Regions from separate parts of the Citricoccus sp. K5 genome, predicted to be linked through region 3. Evidence: riboswitches for the same ligand, from Rfam matches in the RefSeq annotation. Region 3 holds a riboswitch; each other region holds the start of a gene.
What was found. Region 3 has a riboswitch for thiamine pyrophosphate ahead of BOSE125_RS11655 (ECF transporter S component). Riboswitches for the same ligand answer to the same signal wherever they lie in the genome.
Positions count from the first base shown of each region.

Region 1: linked by a shared signal. The riboswitch ahead of thiM (hydroxyethylthiazole kinase) and the one ahead of BOSE125_RS11655 (ECF transporter S component) in region 3 are both predicted to bind thiamine pyrophosphate.
Region 2: linked by a shared signal. The riboswitch ahead of BOSE125_RS12780 (bifunctional hydroxymethylpyrimidine kinase/phosphomethylpyrimidine kinase) and the one ahead of BOSE125_RS11655 (ECF transporter S component) in region 3 are both predicted to bind thiamine pyrophosphate.

Region 1 is NZ_LR732817.1:3,463,602-3,468,542, forward strand. Features, by position in the region: gene BOSE125_RS15565 (tripartite tricarboxylate transporter substrate binding protein) at 1-529, shown strand, start outside; gene BOSE125_RS15570 (DUF4287 domain-containing protein) at 601-891, opposite strand; gene thiE (thiamine phosphate synthase) at 938-1,645, opposite strand; gene thiM (hydroxyethylthiazole kinase) at 1,642-2,580, opposite strand; TPP riboswitch at 2,574-2,667, opposite strand; gene BOSE125_RS15585 (Fic family protein) at 2,947-4,086, shown strand; gene BOSE125_RS15590 (DUF2075 domain-containing protein) at 4,214-4,941, opposite strand, start outside.
Region 2 is NZ_LR732817.1:2,845,656-2,850,596, forward strand. Features, by position in the region: gene BOSE125_RS12775 (MFS transporter) at 1-880, opposite strand, end outside; gene BOSE125_RS12780 (bifunctional hydroxymethylpyrimidine kinase/phosphomethylpyrimidine kinase) at 877-2,547, opposite strand; TPP riboswitch at 2,580-2,673, opposite strand; gene BOSE125_RS12785 (hypothetical protein) at 3,106-4,536, shown strand; gene BOSE125_RS12790 (DEAD/DEAH box helicase) at 4,821-4,941, opposite strand, start outside.
Region 3 is NZ_LR732817.1:2,603,444-2,608,384, reverse strand. Features, by position in the region: gene BOSE125_RS11680 (Na+/H+ antiporter subunit D) at 1-314, shown strand, start outside; gene BOSE125_RS11675 (Na+/H+ antiporter subunit E) at 311-907, shown strand; gene BOSE125_RS11670 (monovalent cation/H+ antiporter complex subunit F) at 904-1,191, shown strand; gene mnhG (monovalent cation/H(+) antiporter subunit G) at 1,253-1,624, shown strand; gene BOSE125_RS11660 (DUF4235 domain-containing protein) at 1,724-2,035, opposite strand; TPP riboswitch at 2,107-2,210, shown strand; gene BOSE125_RS11655 (ECF transporter S component) at 2,307-3,026, shown strand; gene BOSE125_RS11650 (ABC transporter ATP-binding protein) at 3,030-4,568, shown strand; gene BOSE125_RS11645 (energy-coupling factor transporter transmembrane protein EcfT) at 4,571-4,941, shown strand, end outside.

The sequences.
Region 1 (4,941 bases), 860 kb from region 3:
CAAGGCCAACCCAGGGAAGCTGACCTATTCCTCCCCCGGGGTCGGATCCGTGTGGGATTCCCCGGCACGGGGCCTGCAGGACCTGGCGGGAATCGAGTTGACCAGCGTGCCGTATGACGGGTCCGCCCCCTCCATCGCCGCGGCTGCCGCTGGTGACGTGACTTTCTCGATCGATGCGATGGGCAGCCAGAAGGCCCAGGTGGACGGCGGGGAGATGCGCTACTTGGCCATGCTCTCCGAGGAACGCCACCCGGACTACCCGGACGTGCCGACCGCCCAGGAGGAGGGCGTTGACCTGCAGAACGCCTCATGGGCCGGCATCATGGCGCCGGCCGGCACCCCGGACGAGGTGGTCAAGGCCCTCTCCGACGCGATGGGTACGGCCGTCGAGGATCCCGGCTACATCAAGGTCATCGAGGACGGCAACCAGATTCCGACCTTCCGTGACTACGAGGAGACCGCCGCCCTGATTCAGAGCGAGGCCGACCGGTACGGGCCGTGGATCGAGATGGCCCAGCAGGGCCAGTGACCTCTCGCCCCCGCCCCGGGCCTCGGGGTGGGGGCTTCGGACGCTGAGACGCAGCTGAAAGCGACCGCCGGTCAGGCGGGCTTGGTGGCCTTGCCGTCGAGCCAGAGCACGTCCGACTCGTCGCTGTGGCTGCCCGTGGTCCCCACGTGCTTGGCGTCGATCTGGGGGCCCCTCTTGATGACGTGGACCAGGGCCATGCCGTGTCCGCGGCCGAGTCCGTAGTCGGCCTTGAGCCAGTCGAGGATGACGCCGGCCTTGACCGAGGCGTCGTCATAGCCGCGGCTCTGCGCGATCTCGATCAGTTGGCGCGGGGTGAGACCGGTCTTCTCCTCGATGGTGTCGAGGTAGGCCTGGAAGGACATGGAAGCTCCTGGGGTCGGGTGTCCGCTGTGTGGTCGTCACCAGTGTCTACCGCGCCGGAGCCGACCGCCAGGCCTGGGCCAACTCGGCCGCAGCTCGCTGCGGGTCCTCCGCGGCACAGACCCAAGACACGACGGCGGCCCCCGCCAGTCCCGCGTTCCGCAGGCCTGGGAGATCGTCTGGGACCACCCCGCCAATCGCGACGGCGGGCAGTGCGGTGGTGGCGGCGAGATGCTCGATGCGCTCCGCGCCGATGGGAGCAGGCGCGTCCGCTTTGGAGAAGGTGGTGCGCAGGGCGCCGATGCCCACGTAGGTGACGTCGGCGATGCTGGCCTCGGTGGCCGCGAGCTGGTCCGGGGTGGCGGCGCTGATGCCGAGGATCGCCTCCGGGCCGATGAGCCGGCGAACGTCCGCCACGTCCAGGTCCGACTGGCCCACGTGCACCCCGTGGACGCGGGCCCCGCGGTGGCGGGCGGCGAGGTAGACGTCCACGCGGTCGTTGACCAGCAGGGTCACGTGTACGGGGAGCGCTGCGGACAGGGTCTCGAGCAGTTCGATCTGCTGCCGGGCCGGGGTGGTCTTCTCCCTCAGTTGAACGGTGGTGACACCACCGCCGACGGCGGCCACGACCGTCTCGACGAGTGTGCGGCCCGCGCCCTGGGCTTGTGCCGAGTCGGTGACGAGGTAGACGGAGAGATCGGGGGGCGGGGTGATTGGTGTCGTGGTGCTGGCGTTCGCGGTGGTGGTCAGGCTCATGCGGTCCTCCCTGTGGTCGAGTTGAGGGCTGGGGTTGCTGCTGCAGCAGGCTCAACGGTGATTCGTGCCCGGGCGGTGACGTCCTCGGGGGTGAGGGCGTCGAGTTCGTCGAGGAAGGCGGGGATGAAGGATCCCGGCCGGTGGGTCTGTTCGGCGGCCAGTTCGGCGGCGATGGCGTAGATCGTGCAGGCCGTGACAGTGGTGGCGAGTGGATCGGTGCTGGTCTCAGCCGCTGAATCGGGTGAGATGGTGCGTGCGGTGGAGCCTGTGGCGACGAAGGCCGCAACCACCGCCCCGAGGAGGCAGCCGGCTCCGGTGATGCGCGTCAGCAGGGGGTGGCCGTTGGCGATGCGGACGATGCTGTGGCCGTTGGTGATGAGGTCGGTCTCCCCGGAGACAGCGACGACCGCGCCGGTGGTGCGGGCCAGCTGCAGGGCGCTGTCCCGGGCGGCCTCGGTGGTGTCGGAGGAGTCAACACCGCGACCGCCGGTGCCTTCTCCGGCGAGGGCCCGGATCTCGGAGGCATTGCCGCGGATTACAGTGGGGGAGAGGTCTAGCAGACGATGTGCGAGGGCGGTGCGGACAGGCAGGGCACCCACGGCGACGGGGTCGAGCACCCAGGGGGTGCCGGCGTCGTGCGCTGTTTCTGCTGCCTCGAGCATGGCCTCTCGTTGCTCGGAGTGTGGGGTGCCGAGGTTGATGAGCACGGCAGAGGCGGCGCGGGCGAACGAGCCGGCCTCGCCGGGGATGTCCGTCATGGCGGGCGTCGCGCCGAGGGCGAGCAGGCCATTGGCGACGAAGTTGACGGTGACCGGATTGGTCAGGCACTGGACCAACGGCTGGGTCTCCCGGAGCCGGGGGAGTAGCTGGTGGGTGTGTTTGACCAGGTCAGTGGGGTCAGGAAGAGCGGGTGCAGAAAAATGAGTGCGCGGCATAGGCGCGACATCCCTTCGCTAGTACGAACTAGATCAGGTTCGACGGGTGTTCTCTCAGCCCCTCGCGGGGCACCCCGTGTCACGTGGTGTGTGGCCACAGTAACGCACAGCCCCCAGGCGCCGGACGATATGTCGTGTCGTCGGGCACCCGGGGGCTGCGGTTGATCGAGCGGGCGATGTTGCGTGGGCCGGCCGATGTAGGTCGACTCGGGTCTCGTGGACTTCTCTTCGCAGTCGCGGGTTAATTTCTCGACGAACCGTGATTAATTACTGGGTAGCCCCGTGTAACTCGAAAACCCCGAAAGTAAGAGACATTGTGGTAGTTGACCTTAAATACGGCGACCCATCGCGGTAAAGTCTGAGCACATGTCGCTACACATTCCTGAGTTTCCTTTCGACTCTTCGCTGACGATGGCCGTCTTCGATCTCGAACGATTGCGTGGTGACTTGGCCATGACGGATACGGACCCGGAGCTTCTAGGACAGATACACCAGGTGCTGCAACTGGTCACCAGCATGACGAGCGCCCGCATCGAAGGAAACCGCACCACGGTTCTGGATGTCGTGACCGAGAAGGAGCAATCGGACGGCTTCCAGTATTCGGACTCCGTGCAGGAGATCATCAATTTGGAGAAGGCCTCGGAGTTCATCGACGAGCACGTCGAGCCGGGAGTGCCACTGACCCAGATGTTCATACGCGAGCTGCACCGAATCGCCGTCGAGGGGCTCGAAACCGAGGGGGATCGCACCCCCGGTTCCTACCGCACCATGCCGGTGGCCATCTCGGGTGCTAAGCACGTTCCTCCCGGCCCGGACCTGATCCCCCTGCTGATGGGCGAGCTCGCCGACTTCATCAACGCCGAACGGCCTGGAAACCTGGACCTAGTGGCGACGGCCGTCTCCCATCATCGGTTCCTGTGGATCCACCCGTTCGGGAATGGTAATGGTCGGGTGGCACGGTTGCTCACCTATGCAGTGCTGGTCCAGCAGGGATTCACCCAGACAACCAGCTTCCGCGCTTTGAACCCGACTGCGGTTTTCGGTGCCGACCGAGAGCGGTACTACGAGCACCTTGCCGATGCGGACACCTATCAGGACATTGGCCTTGTGCGCTGGTGTGAGTATGTGTTGCTCGGACTCCGCGATGACCTGACGCGAGTGAAGTCACTGGGCGAGGCGAGCTTCGTCCGTGCACGTGTGCTATTACCGGCGATTGACCGTCTGCTGCGGTCGGCACAGATTAGCGTGCCAGAGGCAGCGGCCCTGAGTACCGTGGCGGAGCGCGGCATAGTGAAGGCGAGTCACCTTGCGGAGGTGTTTCCCGGCTCTTCATCGACGCGCAGCCAACTGATCCGTGGACTCGTGGACCGAAGACTCCTCGGACGATTGCCGGAATCACCGCGGTCATATCGTTTGAGACTGGATGCCGGTCCGTTGGTGTTGACCGTGATCGGACAACTGGAGGAGTTGGGCTTCGTCCCCGCCATTATGCGCGGGGCCATCTGACTCAGTCGTGGCGACGGGGCGACGGCCAATCGAGGTCGCGAACACGTCAGCCACCAGGATATGTATGCGGGCTCGCTACTGGAGCGCCAAGATGCGTCCGAAGCAGTCCGCGATAGTTTCGAAGTTGTCACGTGTCTCGCAGGGGAACGGTGTCTACCGTCTTGAGCACCACCTTTTCGATCGCCCCGCGGTGTGCTCGGGGCCGATAGGTAATCCGAGGATCAGGGTTCACGAGGTAGTCGGCCCCATGGATAAGCGATGTTCCCATGAACGTCGCTTCGCTAGCTCCGGACAAGATGTCGGGGAAGTAATGCTGAGCCAAGTACTTCCGCAGTGGCTCATCACAGACGTAGAGAAACGTGCCGAGGATGCCTCGGGTCAACAAGACGTTGTAGATGTTGATCACGTACTCCCGGATCTGATCGTCCGTGTACGTGATATCCAACTTCCTGTTGCTCTCCATACCCTTCGTGTCGAAGTAGGACTGCCGGTTGAAGGTGACCCGGCCCGTGGACTCGTCCAATCTCAGGTCGGGGCCGATGATCACCCCCGCGTAATTCAGGTCGTAGCCCTGGATGGTGTGGATAGAACCGACTTCGAGCGGCGACTTTGGCGAACTGACCCAGTCTGTTGCTGTGGAATTCCATCGCAACTCCAGTCCATCGAGCTCGATGTCGAAGGCAGCTTTGTTCTTTTTGCTACGCCACTTCCAGGCAAACCCTGCGAGGAGGCGGGCCAAACCGTTTCGGCTATCCAGCCGCAGAATCTCCTGTCTCATCCGCTTGAGGTCGGTAAACATGCGCAGGTCATACTTCATGATGTCGGGAGCCGAAGGCGCCATGCCGTTGCCGGCCG
Region 2 (4,941 bases), 240 kb from region 3:
CCAGCCGGTCGGTCAGCAGCAGCACGGTGGTGTTGGTCAGCAGCCACAGCCCGGTCATCAGCACGAAGACCTGCCAGAAGGCCCGCGCCCACCGGCCGGCGAGCAGCTGGCGCAGCCCCGGCCGACCGGCCGGCTTCGCCTGTCCCGCGGGCACCGTCTCCCCCGCCTGGTCCGCACGCTCGGCCTGTTCAGCCTCTTCCGCCCGCTGCTTGCTGAGGTGGAACACCGGGGCGTCGGTGACCTGCCGGGAGTAGTAGACCAGCATCCCCACGGAGAGCAGCGCGCCGAGCACGAACAGCAGCCGCCAGCCCCAGGCGGCGTAGGCGTCGGGCCCGATCAGCGCGAGCAGCCCGGCCACGGAGAACGCGATGGTGGCCTGCGCCCACGGGGCCATGGACAGAATGAGCCCGCTCATCAGCCCACGGCGGCGCGGGGCGGACCACTCCATGGCCAGCGGGATGGCCGCCGAGTACTCCCCCGCTACGAAGATCCCGCACAAGAAGCGCAGGGCCAGGATCAGCCCGATGGTCCCGGCGCCGAGGATCTCGTGCGTGGGGGTGGCGGCGATGACCAGGGCGCACAGGGCGGTCCCGGCGATCGCGATCCGCGTGGTGCGGGTGCGCCCGAGCCGGTCGGCGATGCGCCCGAACACCACCCCGCCGATCGGCCGCCCCAACATCATCGCGATGACGATCAGCGCCCCGGTGGACACGGCGGCGGCCGGCCCGGCGAGCACGAGCATCGCCGGGGCCAGGGCGGTCAGCGGCAGGAATACGTGGATATTGTCGATCCAGTTGCCCACCACGCCGGCCCGCAGGGCGGCCTTGCCCTCCGGGGGCAGGTGAACGACGGCGGCCGGGGCCGTGGCAGCGGCCGTCACCGGGCGCTCCCGGACAGTGCGGCGGTGGTGTTGCCAGGGCTGGCGCTTCCGGTGCTGCGGGTGGCGCCGGTTGCGGTTCCGGCAACGGCAGCGGCCTCGCCGGGTTCGATCCGTAGGGCCTGGTCGAAGAACTCCAGCTCGTGCCGGCAGGCGGTCAGGTAGGCCCGGGCCGCGGAGGCACGCACGGCCGGGGAGGCCGCGGCCATCTCGGCCTCCAGCTGGGCGAGGGCCTGCTCGGTGGCGGTGACGAAGCCGGGGTCCCGGTAGGTGTCCAGCCAGGCGGCGTAGGGGTGGCCCGCGGGGACGGCGGGCAGGGCGGCGCCGACCTGCGCGTAGAGCCAGAAGCAGGGCAGCACGGCGGCCACACCCACGGTCCGGTCCTCACCGAAGGCGGTGGCCAGCAGGAAGTTCGTGTAGGCACTGGTGACCGGACTCGACGCTGGCGTCAGGGCCGATTCACTGTTGCGGCCGAGCCAGCCGCGGTGCAGCTCGGCCTCTTCGGCCAGGGCTCCGGTGGCTGCCTGGGACCAGTAGACCTGGGCGGCGGGGTCGGTGCTGCGGGCGGAGAGTGCGGCCAGGGCTCGGGCGTAGCCGTTGAGGTACAGCGCGTCCTGGGCCAGGTAGAACGCGAAGGCGTGCTGCGGCAGGGACCCGTCCACCAGGGCGCGGACGAAGTCGGAGTCGGTGATGGCTTCGGTGGTCTCCGCGCCGGCGGCCCAGAGTGCGGCGGTCCACGGGCCGGAGGGTGCGACGGCTGGCGCGGGGTCGACGTCGTCGTTCTTGGTGCCAGCCCGCGGGGCACCCAGGTCTGCGGGTGCCTCGAGGAGGTGGGGGACGGCGTCGGGCGTCAGCCAGGGGGCGGACGATGCGGCCGCCTGCAGCCGGCGGGAGTGGTGGCCGTGGTCCACGGGGCCGTGGCCGGAGCCGACGCGCAGGGCGGCGCCGTGGGTGATGGACTCGTGGAGCCAGTCGGTGGCCCAGGCCAGGGCGGCGGCGGGGGTGTCCCCGAGGCCGAGGCGGGTGGCCAGGGCTGAGGACAGGGAGCAGCCGGTGCCGTGCGTGCTGGTGGTGTCCACGCGGGTGGAGGGCACGGCGATGCGGGTGCCGTCCGGGCCGAGCCAGGTGTTGGTGACGGTCAGGGTGTCCAGGTGCCCGGTCTTCACGACGACGGCCACGCCCGTCTCCGCGGACCAGCGGGCGGCTTGCTCCAGCGCCTCGTCCTCCGTGGTGGCGCGGGGCGAGCCGGCGAGCACGGCGAGCTCGTCGATGTTGGGGGTGACCACGGTGGCGCGGCGGCAGAAGGCGACCATGGCCTGCTCGGCCTCGGGCTGCAGCAGGCGGTCCCCGCTGGTGGCGATCATGACCGGGTCGACGACGAGGATCGGGGGTTGGACGTCGTCCAGCCAGGCGGTGACCGTTGCGATGATGTCCGCGGTGCCGAGCATGCCGGTCTTGACTGCGTCGAGGGTGACGTCGTCGCTGACGGCGCGCAGTTGGGCGGCGAGGAACTCGGCGGGCGGGACGTGTAGGTCCCGCACGCCGTGGGTGTTCTGGGCGACCAGGGCGGTCACGACGCTCATGCCGTAGCCGCCGGCCGCGGTGATGGACTTCAGGTCTGCGGCGGTGCCCGCTCCCCCGGTCGGATCGGTGCCGGCGATGGAGAGCACGCGGGGAACTGGGGATTTCTGGGTGTGGCAAGAAGAAGTCACGTGGACATCCCTTCGCTAGTTCGAACTAGATCAGGTTCCACGGGTTTGATCTCAGCGCCGGTCGGCGCACCCCGTGTCCGCGCCCCAGTATAGACAGGTCCAATTCGGCCCACCCACGGCGGCCATTCTGATACCCAAGCTGCCTGGTGTCCCAAAATCACGAGGTTCGTTTTTACCTTCGGGGTTACATTGGGCCCATCCAGCGGCTGGCCACATCGAAGCTTGAATCGCACCCCAGATCCCGATACAAGACCGCGCGGGGAGTCGGCCACCCATCAAGATCACCATTTGCCATTGGTGATCTTGATTTAGGCAGCTTCGATGGGTTTGAAGCACACAAGGACATTGCCTGCGGGTATCACATTCTCGGCCGTCAGCCGACACTTGCTCGACCACCTGACCTACTCGCAGCTCGACAAGTACGTGTTAGCACGGTCCGTACTCTGCAAGTGGATGGCAGTCTTGAAGCACACGTTGAACCAATATGCAGGTGTAGTTACAGCTAACCTTAGGATCATGAACCAACAGGATGGGAACAGCGAAGACACGGGCCCTTCGGGAGAACGAACCGTTCGAGAGCTCTCACCTGACGAATTTCTTAGTGAACGTCTAATCCGCCTTCTCGAGCTGATGGCCAATAGGCAATCGGAAATCCTTCGCTTGGCATCCTTCATGGATGATCGAGAGACTGAGGTCGACAATGCCGCTCGTCGTGCAAGGGAGCAGATCCAGGATCGACTCGGTAGCTCCATTAACGACGACGGAGTTGATGAGCTGGTAGAAGTCTTCGAATCCTTCAATACCCCAGACCCCACTAGTGATCTCAGCAATGAAGAGCGCGAGGAAGCCTTCATTAAGGCGCTCATCGACATGGAATCCAAGCTGCCGGATGGCCACATGTCAACATATCTAGACAGCGTCATACGCGCCCTACGAACGCCGCCTTCGTCGCACTTCTTACGGTCCTCCCTATTGGTGAGCCTTGTTGGAGAACTGGAAATGGTAGTGAACCAAATCGCCCGCGCAGCAGTAGAACGACAACCGAACACCTTGAAAGGTGGAGATCGGCAGCTTACATGGGCAGAAATCTCTCAGTTTGAATCGATTGACGAAATTAGAGACTCTTTCGTTGATAAGATTATTGACGAAATTTTTCGCGGCTCACTTTCTGACTGGATGGATTTTTTCGCGAAGAAGTTCAAACTTCCTCGAATACTTCGTGCAGAAACATTTGAAGCGCTAGAGGTAGTTCAACGCAGGCATTGCATCGTACATAACGCCGGCCTAGTCTCCGCGGCATATCTCTCCAAGCTCGAAAAGTTCGATGTTACAAAAGCAATTGACGACCCATTAGTTGTTGATACGAAGTATCTTCAGAATGCGGCAGACACATTATTCTCTATCGCATTTAGTTTAGTCTGGTCGATTGGCACAAAGTTATGCGCAAGTGAAGACGTAAAACATGACTTTTTTAGTCATCTTGCCGACCGCACTTATCACCTTCTTCAAGATCGTAGGTACGACCTCTTGAAGCAACTCGGGAAAGACGCACCTATTGACAAACTTAAAGACACAACATCTCTCATATTCAAAGTGAATGTCTGGCTATCTTACAAGTACAGCAATGACTTCGACGTTGTCCGTGAGGAAGTCGTGAAGTTCGACACGTCCGCCAGAAGCCGCGACTTCCAACTGGCCAAAGCGGCCCTACTTGACGACGTAGAGGATGCCAAGATGATCGCGGATTCGATGCTCCGGGACGGCGTTCTTAGCCGCGCCCACTACGTGACCTGGCCACTACTATCCAAGGTGCGCGAATTTGATCGATTAGAGCAAAGTGACGGGGATCTTGACGGAACTGCGGCTGACGCTATTGTAGATACAGTAGGCGCGGACACACCCGTAGCCGAAGTTCCAAGGGAGGACACTGAGAATGAGCACCCCTAACCTTTAAGAAGCATTAGCAGTCCGGGCGACGTGTAGCCCGGTGGCTGACAAATGGAACTGACGGGCCTCCGCAAGATTGTGGGGGTCCGTCAGCATTGAGCCACCCAATAGCTAAGGGTCCTTGATTATTCTCGTCCGTGCACTCGATTCACTTCGTCTGCTGCAGGGCCGTTCAAATGTCGACGGGTCCTCCTCGAACTGTCACGTGTTCGGAGCTTTCGTCACCTTGCTTGGGTAACGCTGGTAGATGAGTGTTGCTCTACCAATTCACCTAATGGCTAGCCTCAGGCGATTGCCCGGGCGTCTTGATAGACATCCACTGGCATGCCCCGATGCAGGTCCCACGTAATCTGCATCGGACGTTCACCTTTCCAAGAGTCAATATCCGCAGTTCCGAGGCAGACA
Region 3 (4,941 bases):
AGGGACCGGCCCGCGGCATGGTCTATCCGACGATCGGGCTCGTGGCCTTCGGCCTGGCCTTCACCGTGTTCGCCGGACCGCTCTACGCGTTCTCTGACCGGGCCGCCACGGACATGCTCCTGCGCACGCCCTATATCGAGGCCGTCCTCGGCCCGGAGGCCGCCGCCCAGGCGGAGCGGGACCTGGGTGGACTGGAGGAACGGGGCATCCATGTCCCGGACCAGGACAACAGCGGACCGGGCGTGCTGGATTCCATCCCCGGGGATTCCGAGGGGCATGATGTCGGCGACAGCACGGAAGGGGGGCAGCCATGAGCACCGGCCCGGACGACCAGGACGGTGGCCGCTCCTTCTGGAGCCAATGGCCGATCCTCCTGGGGCTGACCCTCACGTGGGGCGCCCTCTGGGAGGACTTCTCGCCGGGGGTGCTACTGGCCGGCGTCGTGTTCTCGATGCTGACGTTGAGCTTCTACCGGCTGCCACGGGTGAACTTCTCGGACCGCTTCAACCTCTGGTATGCCCTGGTCTTCACGTTCCGGTTCCTCTGGCACGTGGTGACCGCCTCCATCTCGGTGGCCTGGGACGCTATCACGCAGGGGCCCAAGATCGTCAACTCCGTGGTGGCGGTCCCGCTGCGCAGCCACGATGACCTGATCGTCACGCTCACGGGCCATGCGTTAGCCTTGGTGCCCGGCTCCCTGGTCATCGACGTGGACCGGCCCAGCTCGACCCTGTACCTGCACTGCCTGAACGTGGACAATGCGGAGGCGGTCGAGGGCTTCCGGGCCGAGGCCCTGAGCACCGAGGCCGCGATCATCCGGGCCATCGGCACCAAGGCGGACCTGGCCCTGGTGCGGGAGGACGAGGCGCGTCGCGCCGACGCCACGGCGGGGAGGAGGCTCGGATGACGATGCTGGAAGGGGCAGGGATCATCTGCCTGATCCTGCTGGGCGTGGGTGCCCTGGCGGCGATCTACCGGATCGTCCGCGGGCCCTCGATCCTGGATCGGGCCATCGCCACGGACGTGCTGTTGATCGTCATCTCGTCCGCGCTGTGCGTGGAGATGGCCGTCAACCACCACACGGACAACATCGTGTTCGTGGTGGTGGCCTCCGTGATCGGATTCGTGGGATCGGTGACGCTGTCCCGGTTCGTGGCCGAGGCCAGGAAGGAGCCCAGTGAACGTGCCTGACCTGGACTGGATCCAGATCTCCGACGGCATCGCCGCCGTGCTGTTGGTCCTCGGTGCCCTGATGTCCACCGTGGCCGGGATCGGCCTGTTCCGGTTCCCGGACCAGCTCTCCCGCATGCACGCCGGCACGAAGCCCCAGGTGCTCGGGCTGCTGCTAATGCTGATGGCCCTGGCCTTCGCCTGGCGGGCGTGGGTGTGGGTGCCGATACTGGTGCTGGCGTGGGTGCTGCAGATGCTCACCGCGCCGGTCTCCGCCCACCTCGTGGGCCGGGCGGGCTACCGCACCAAGCACCTCAAGCCGGAATTCCACTACGTGGACGAACTCGCGGACGTGGTCGCCCGTCAGGACGACGCGGGCAAGCCGGCCGCCACGGCCCACGACCAGCGGACCGTCCCGAAGGACGACCCGACGGACCAGCAGGGCCGCGACTGAACCCGCCCCGCTGGGCCGGCTGAGTCCGGGCGTCTCTCGCTTGGCGCGACCGTCGCCGCCGGTGAGCTGAACCGGTCCGAGTCCGGCCGGCGTCGGACCTCAGACCTCGGCGGTCCCGGCCTTGGACTTCGAGCGGGACTGGATGGCCTTCACGGCGGAATTCGCGCCGCGCTTGGACGAGACGCGGATGATCGCGGAGATGCCCGCGGAGATGGTGGCGAAGGTGATGGCGCTCCACATGTTGGCCTCGGTGTCGTCCAGGTCCTTCGGAGCGTCATGGCCGGTGATCTTCCTCCAGGCGAACTCCACGACCTTGGTGCCGATGATGCCACCGCCGATGGTGATTCCGGTGGCGATGAGCTTTTCCACGAGGGTGTTCACGGGTTCCTCCAGGACGTTGACGGTGGTCATTGCGCGTTCAGGGTCAGCCTAACGGGTCACCGGGCCGGACGCGCCCCGGGTGGACTATGATGGACGGACACTGTGAACGACAGGGGAGCACCTTCGGGTGCTGAGAGTGCGCTCAGCGCAGACCCTCGAACCTGCTCCGGCTAGCACCGGCGAAGGAAGTCGAGTTCTCTGATGGAACGTCAGGAACCGTCCGGCAGCATCCGCGTGCGGGTGTCCGTGGCGTACCGTTCCGTTCCGTCCCCCTCCTTGTATCCCTGAGGAGGAACACCACATGGTCTCCATGAAGACCGGCAACACCCCGCACCACCCCGGCACCACCCCCGAGCCCGACGCCGGCCACGCGCCGTCCACAGGCACCGGAACCACCACCACCGGCGCCGGGCGGGCGTCCCGCAACGCCCCGAACCGGCGCTCCTGGCGGGTGGTGGACATCGTCGTGGCCGCCGTCATCGCGGTGGCCTCCGGCGTCATCTTCTGGGCCTGGAACCTGGCCTATGCCGGACTGAGCCCCGCCTTCGCGGCCTTCCCGCCGTCCTCCGCCCTGGTGGCCGGGATGTGGCTCTTCCCGGCCGTGCTCGGCGGGCTCATCATCCGCAGGCCCGGTGCCGCGCTGTTCACCGAACTGGTCGCAGCGACCGTCTCCGCGTTGCTCGGCTCCCAGTTCGGCCTGACCGTGCTCGCCTCCGGCGTGATCCAGGGCCTCGGCGCCGAACTGATCCTGCTGGCCTTCCTCTACCGCCGCTTCACCCTGCCGGTAGCCCTGCTCGCCGGCCTGCTCACGGGCCTCTTCGGCGGCATCAATGACGCGTTCATCTTCAACTGGTTCCCCGAGTACACCCTGGATTGGAAGCTGATCTACGTGGGACTGGTGGGCGTGTCCGGGGTGGTGATCGCCGGCCTGCTGTCCTGGCTGGCCACGCGCGGGCTCGCGGCCACGGGCGCCCTGTCCGCCCTGGCCTCCCGCCGTGCCCACCAGGAGCCGGTGGCCTGAGCGGTGCCGGGAGCACGCATCACCGCGGCGGGCTGGGGCTGGCGCCACGCCGGCCGGCCGGTGCCCGCCGTCGCGGATCTGGACCTAGAGGTGCCGGCGGGGCAGAAGGTCCTGCTGGCCGGGCCCTCCGGTGCCGGCAAGTCCACCCTGCTCTACGCCCTCGCCGGGGTGCTGGACCCCGCCGACGAGTCCGAGGAGACCGGATCCCTGCGGGTGGACGGCACCGTGTCCCGCCAGCTGCGCGGCCACGCCGGTCTGGTCCAGCAGGACCCCGAGACCCAGGTGATCCTGTCCCGCGTCGGCGATGATGCCGCGTTCGGCGCCGAGAACCTGCAGGTGCCCAGGGACCAGATCTGGGACCGTGTCCGGGACGCCCTGGACGCCGTGGGGCTGGGCGAGGATCAGGGGATCTCCCTGGCCCGGGACACCTCGCGACTCTCCGGCGGGCAGAAACAACGCCTCGCCCTGGCCGGGATCCTGGCGATGCGCCCGCCGTTGATCCTGTTGGACGAGCCGACCGCCAACCTGGATCCGGCCGGGGTGCTGGAGGTCCGCGACGCCGTGCTCGCCGTCGTCGAGCGGACTGGGGCGACTCTGCTCGTGGTCGAGCACCGGTTGGCGATCTGGGCCGACCACGTGGACCGCATGCTCGTCCTGGAACCCGGCGGCGGCATCAGTCACGACGGTTCCCCGGGCGAACTCCTGGCCCCGGGCCGCGTCCGGGACGAGCTGGCCGCGGCGGGCGTCTGGGTGCCCGGCCGCGTTCCGACAGTGACGGAGACCCGCCCGACGCCGGCACCCCCCGGTGCGCTGTTGACCGCGCGCGGTCTGGCCGTCTCGAAGGAGCCGGTGACACCGGGATGGCGTCGGCGCTTCGGCCCCACCCCGACGCCGGTCCAGGCGGACCTGGACCTGGAGCTGGGGGCCGGCGAAGCCGTCGTCGTGACCGGGGCCAACGGCAGCGGGAAGTCCACGCTGCTGCTGACCCTGGCCGGCCTGATCCCCTCCCACGCTGGCACGCTGACGGCGGGCGCCGCGCTCAAGGGGGAGCGGGCCGGCCACCTGCCGGACGACCCGCACCGGTGGAAAGCCGCTGACCTGGTCAGCCGGATCGGCACCGTCTTCCAGGAGCCCGAGCACCAGTTCGTCGCCACCACCGTGCGGGAAGAATTGCTGTTCGGGCCCCGCCATGCCCGCGACCCCGAGAGCGGGCGGCGGCTGTTCACCGACGTGGAGGCAGCCCAACGGGCGGACGGGCTGTTGGCAGCGCTGAACCTGGAATCGCTGGCAGAGGTCAACCCGTTCACGCTCTCCGGCGGGGAGAAGAGGCGGCTGTCCGTGGCCACGGTACTGGCGGCCGGGCCCGAGGTGGTGTTCCTCGACGAGCCGACCTTCGGCCAGGACGCCAACACGTGGGCCGTGCTCACGGGCTTGCTGCGCGGATTGGTGGCCGAGGGCCGCTCGGTGCTGGCCGTGACCCACGACGCCGACTTCGCCGCGGCGCTCGACGCCCGGACGATCGAGCTGGAGGTGGCCGCGTGACGGTGCCCGTCGCCGCCCTCTCCGCTCCGTCCCGCCCGGCGGCCGGCTCGGTTTTCGAGCGTGCCAACCCGCTGGCCAAGCTCGCGGCACTGCTGCCGGTGACGGCGGTGCTGGTGGCGACGATGGACTGGGTGTCCTCCGGGATCGTGCTGGTGGCCGCCGTGGCCCTCTTGCCGTGGTCCGGGATCCGGGTCGGCGCGTTCTTCCGCCGGGCCTGGGTGCTGGTGGCGGCCGCGCTGGTGTCCGCGTGGGGCACCGCCCTGGTCGGCGAGGACTCCGGACCCCTGCTGTTCGAGGCGGGGCCGGTGAGCATCTCCGAGGGCTCAGTCCTGGCCGGGCTGGCCACCGGGCTGCGCATCCTCGCGGTGGCGCT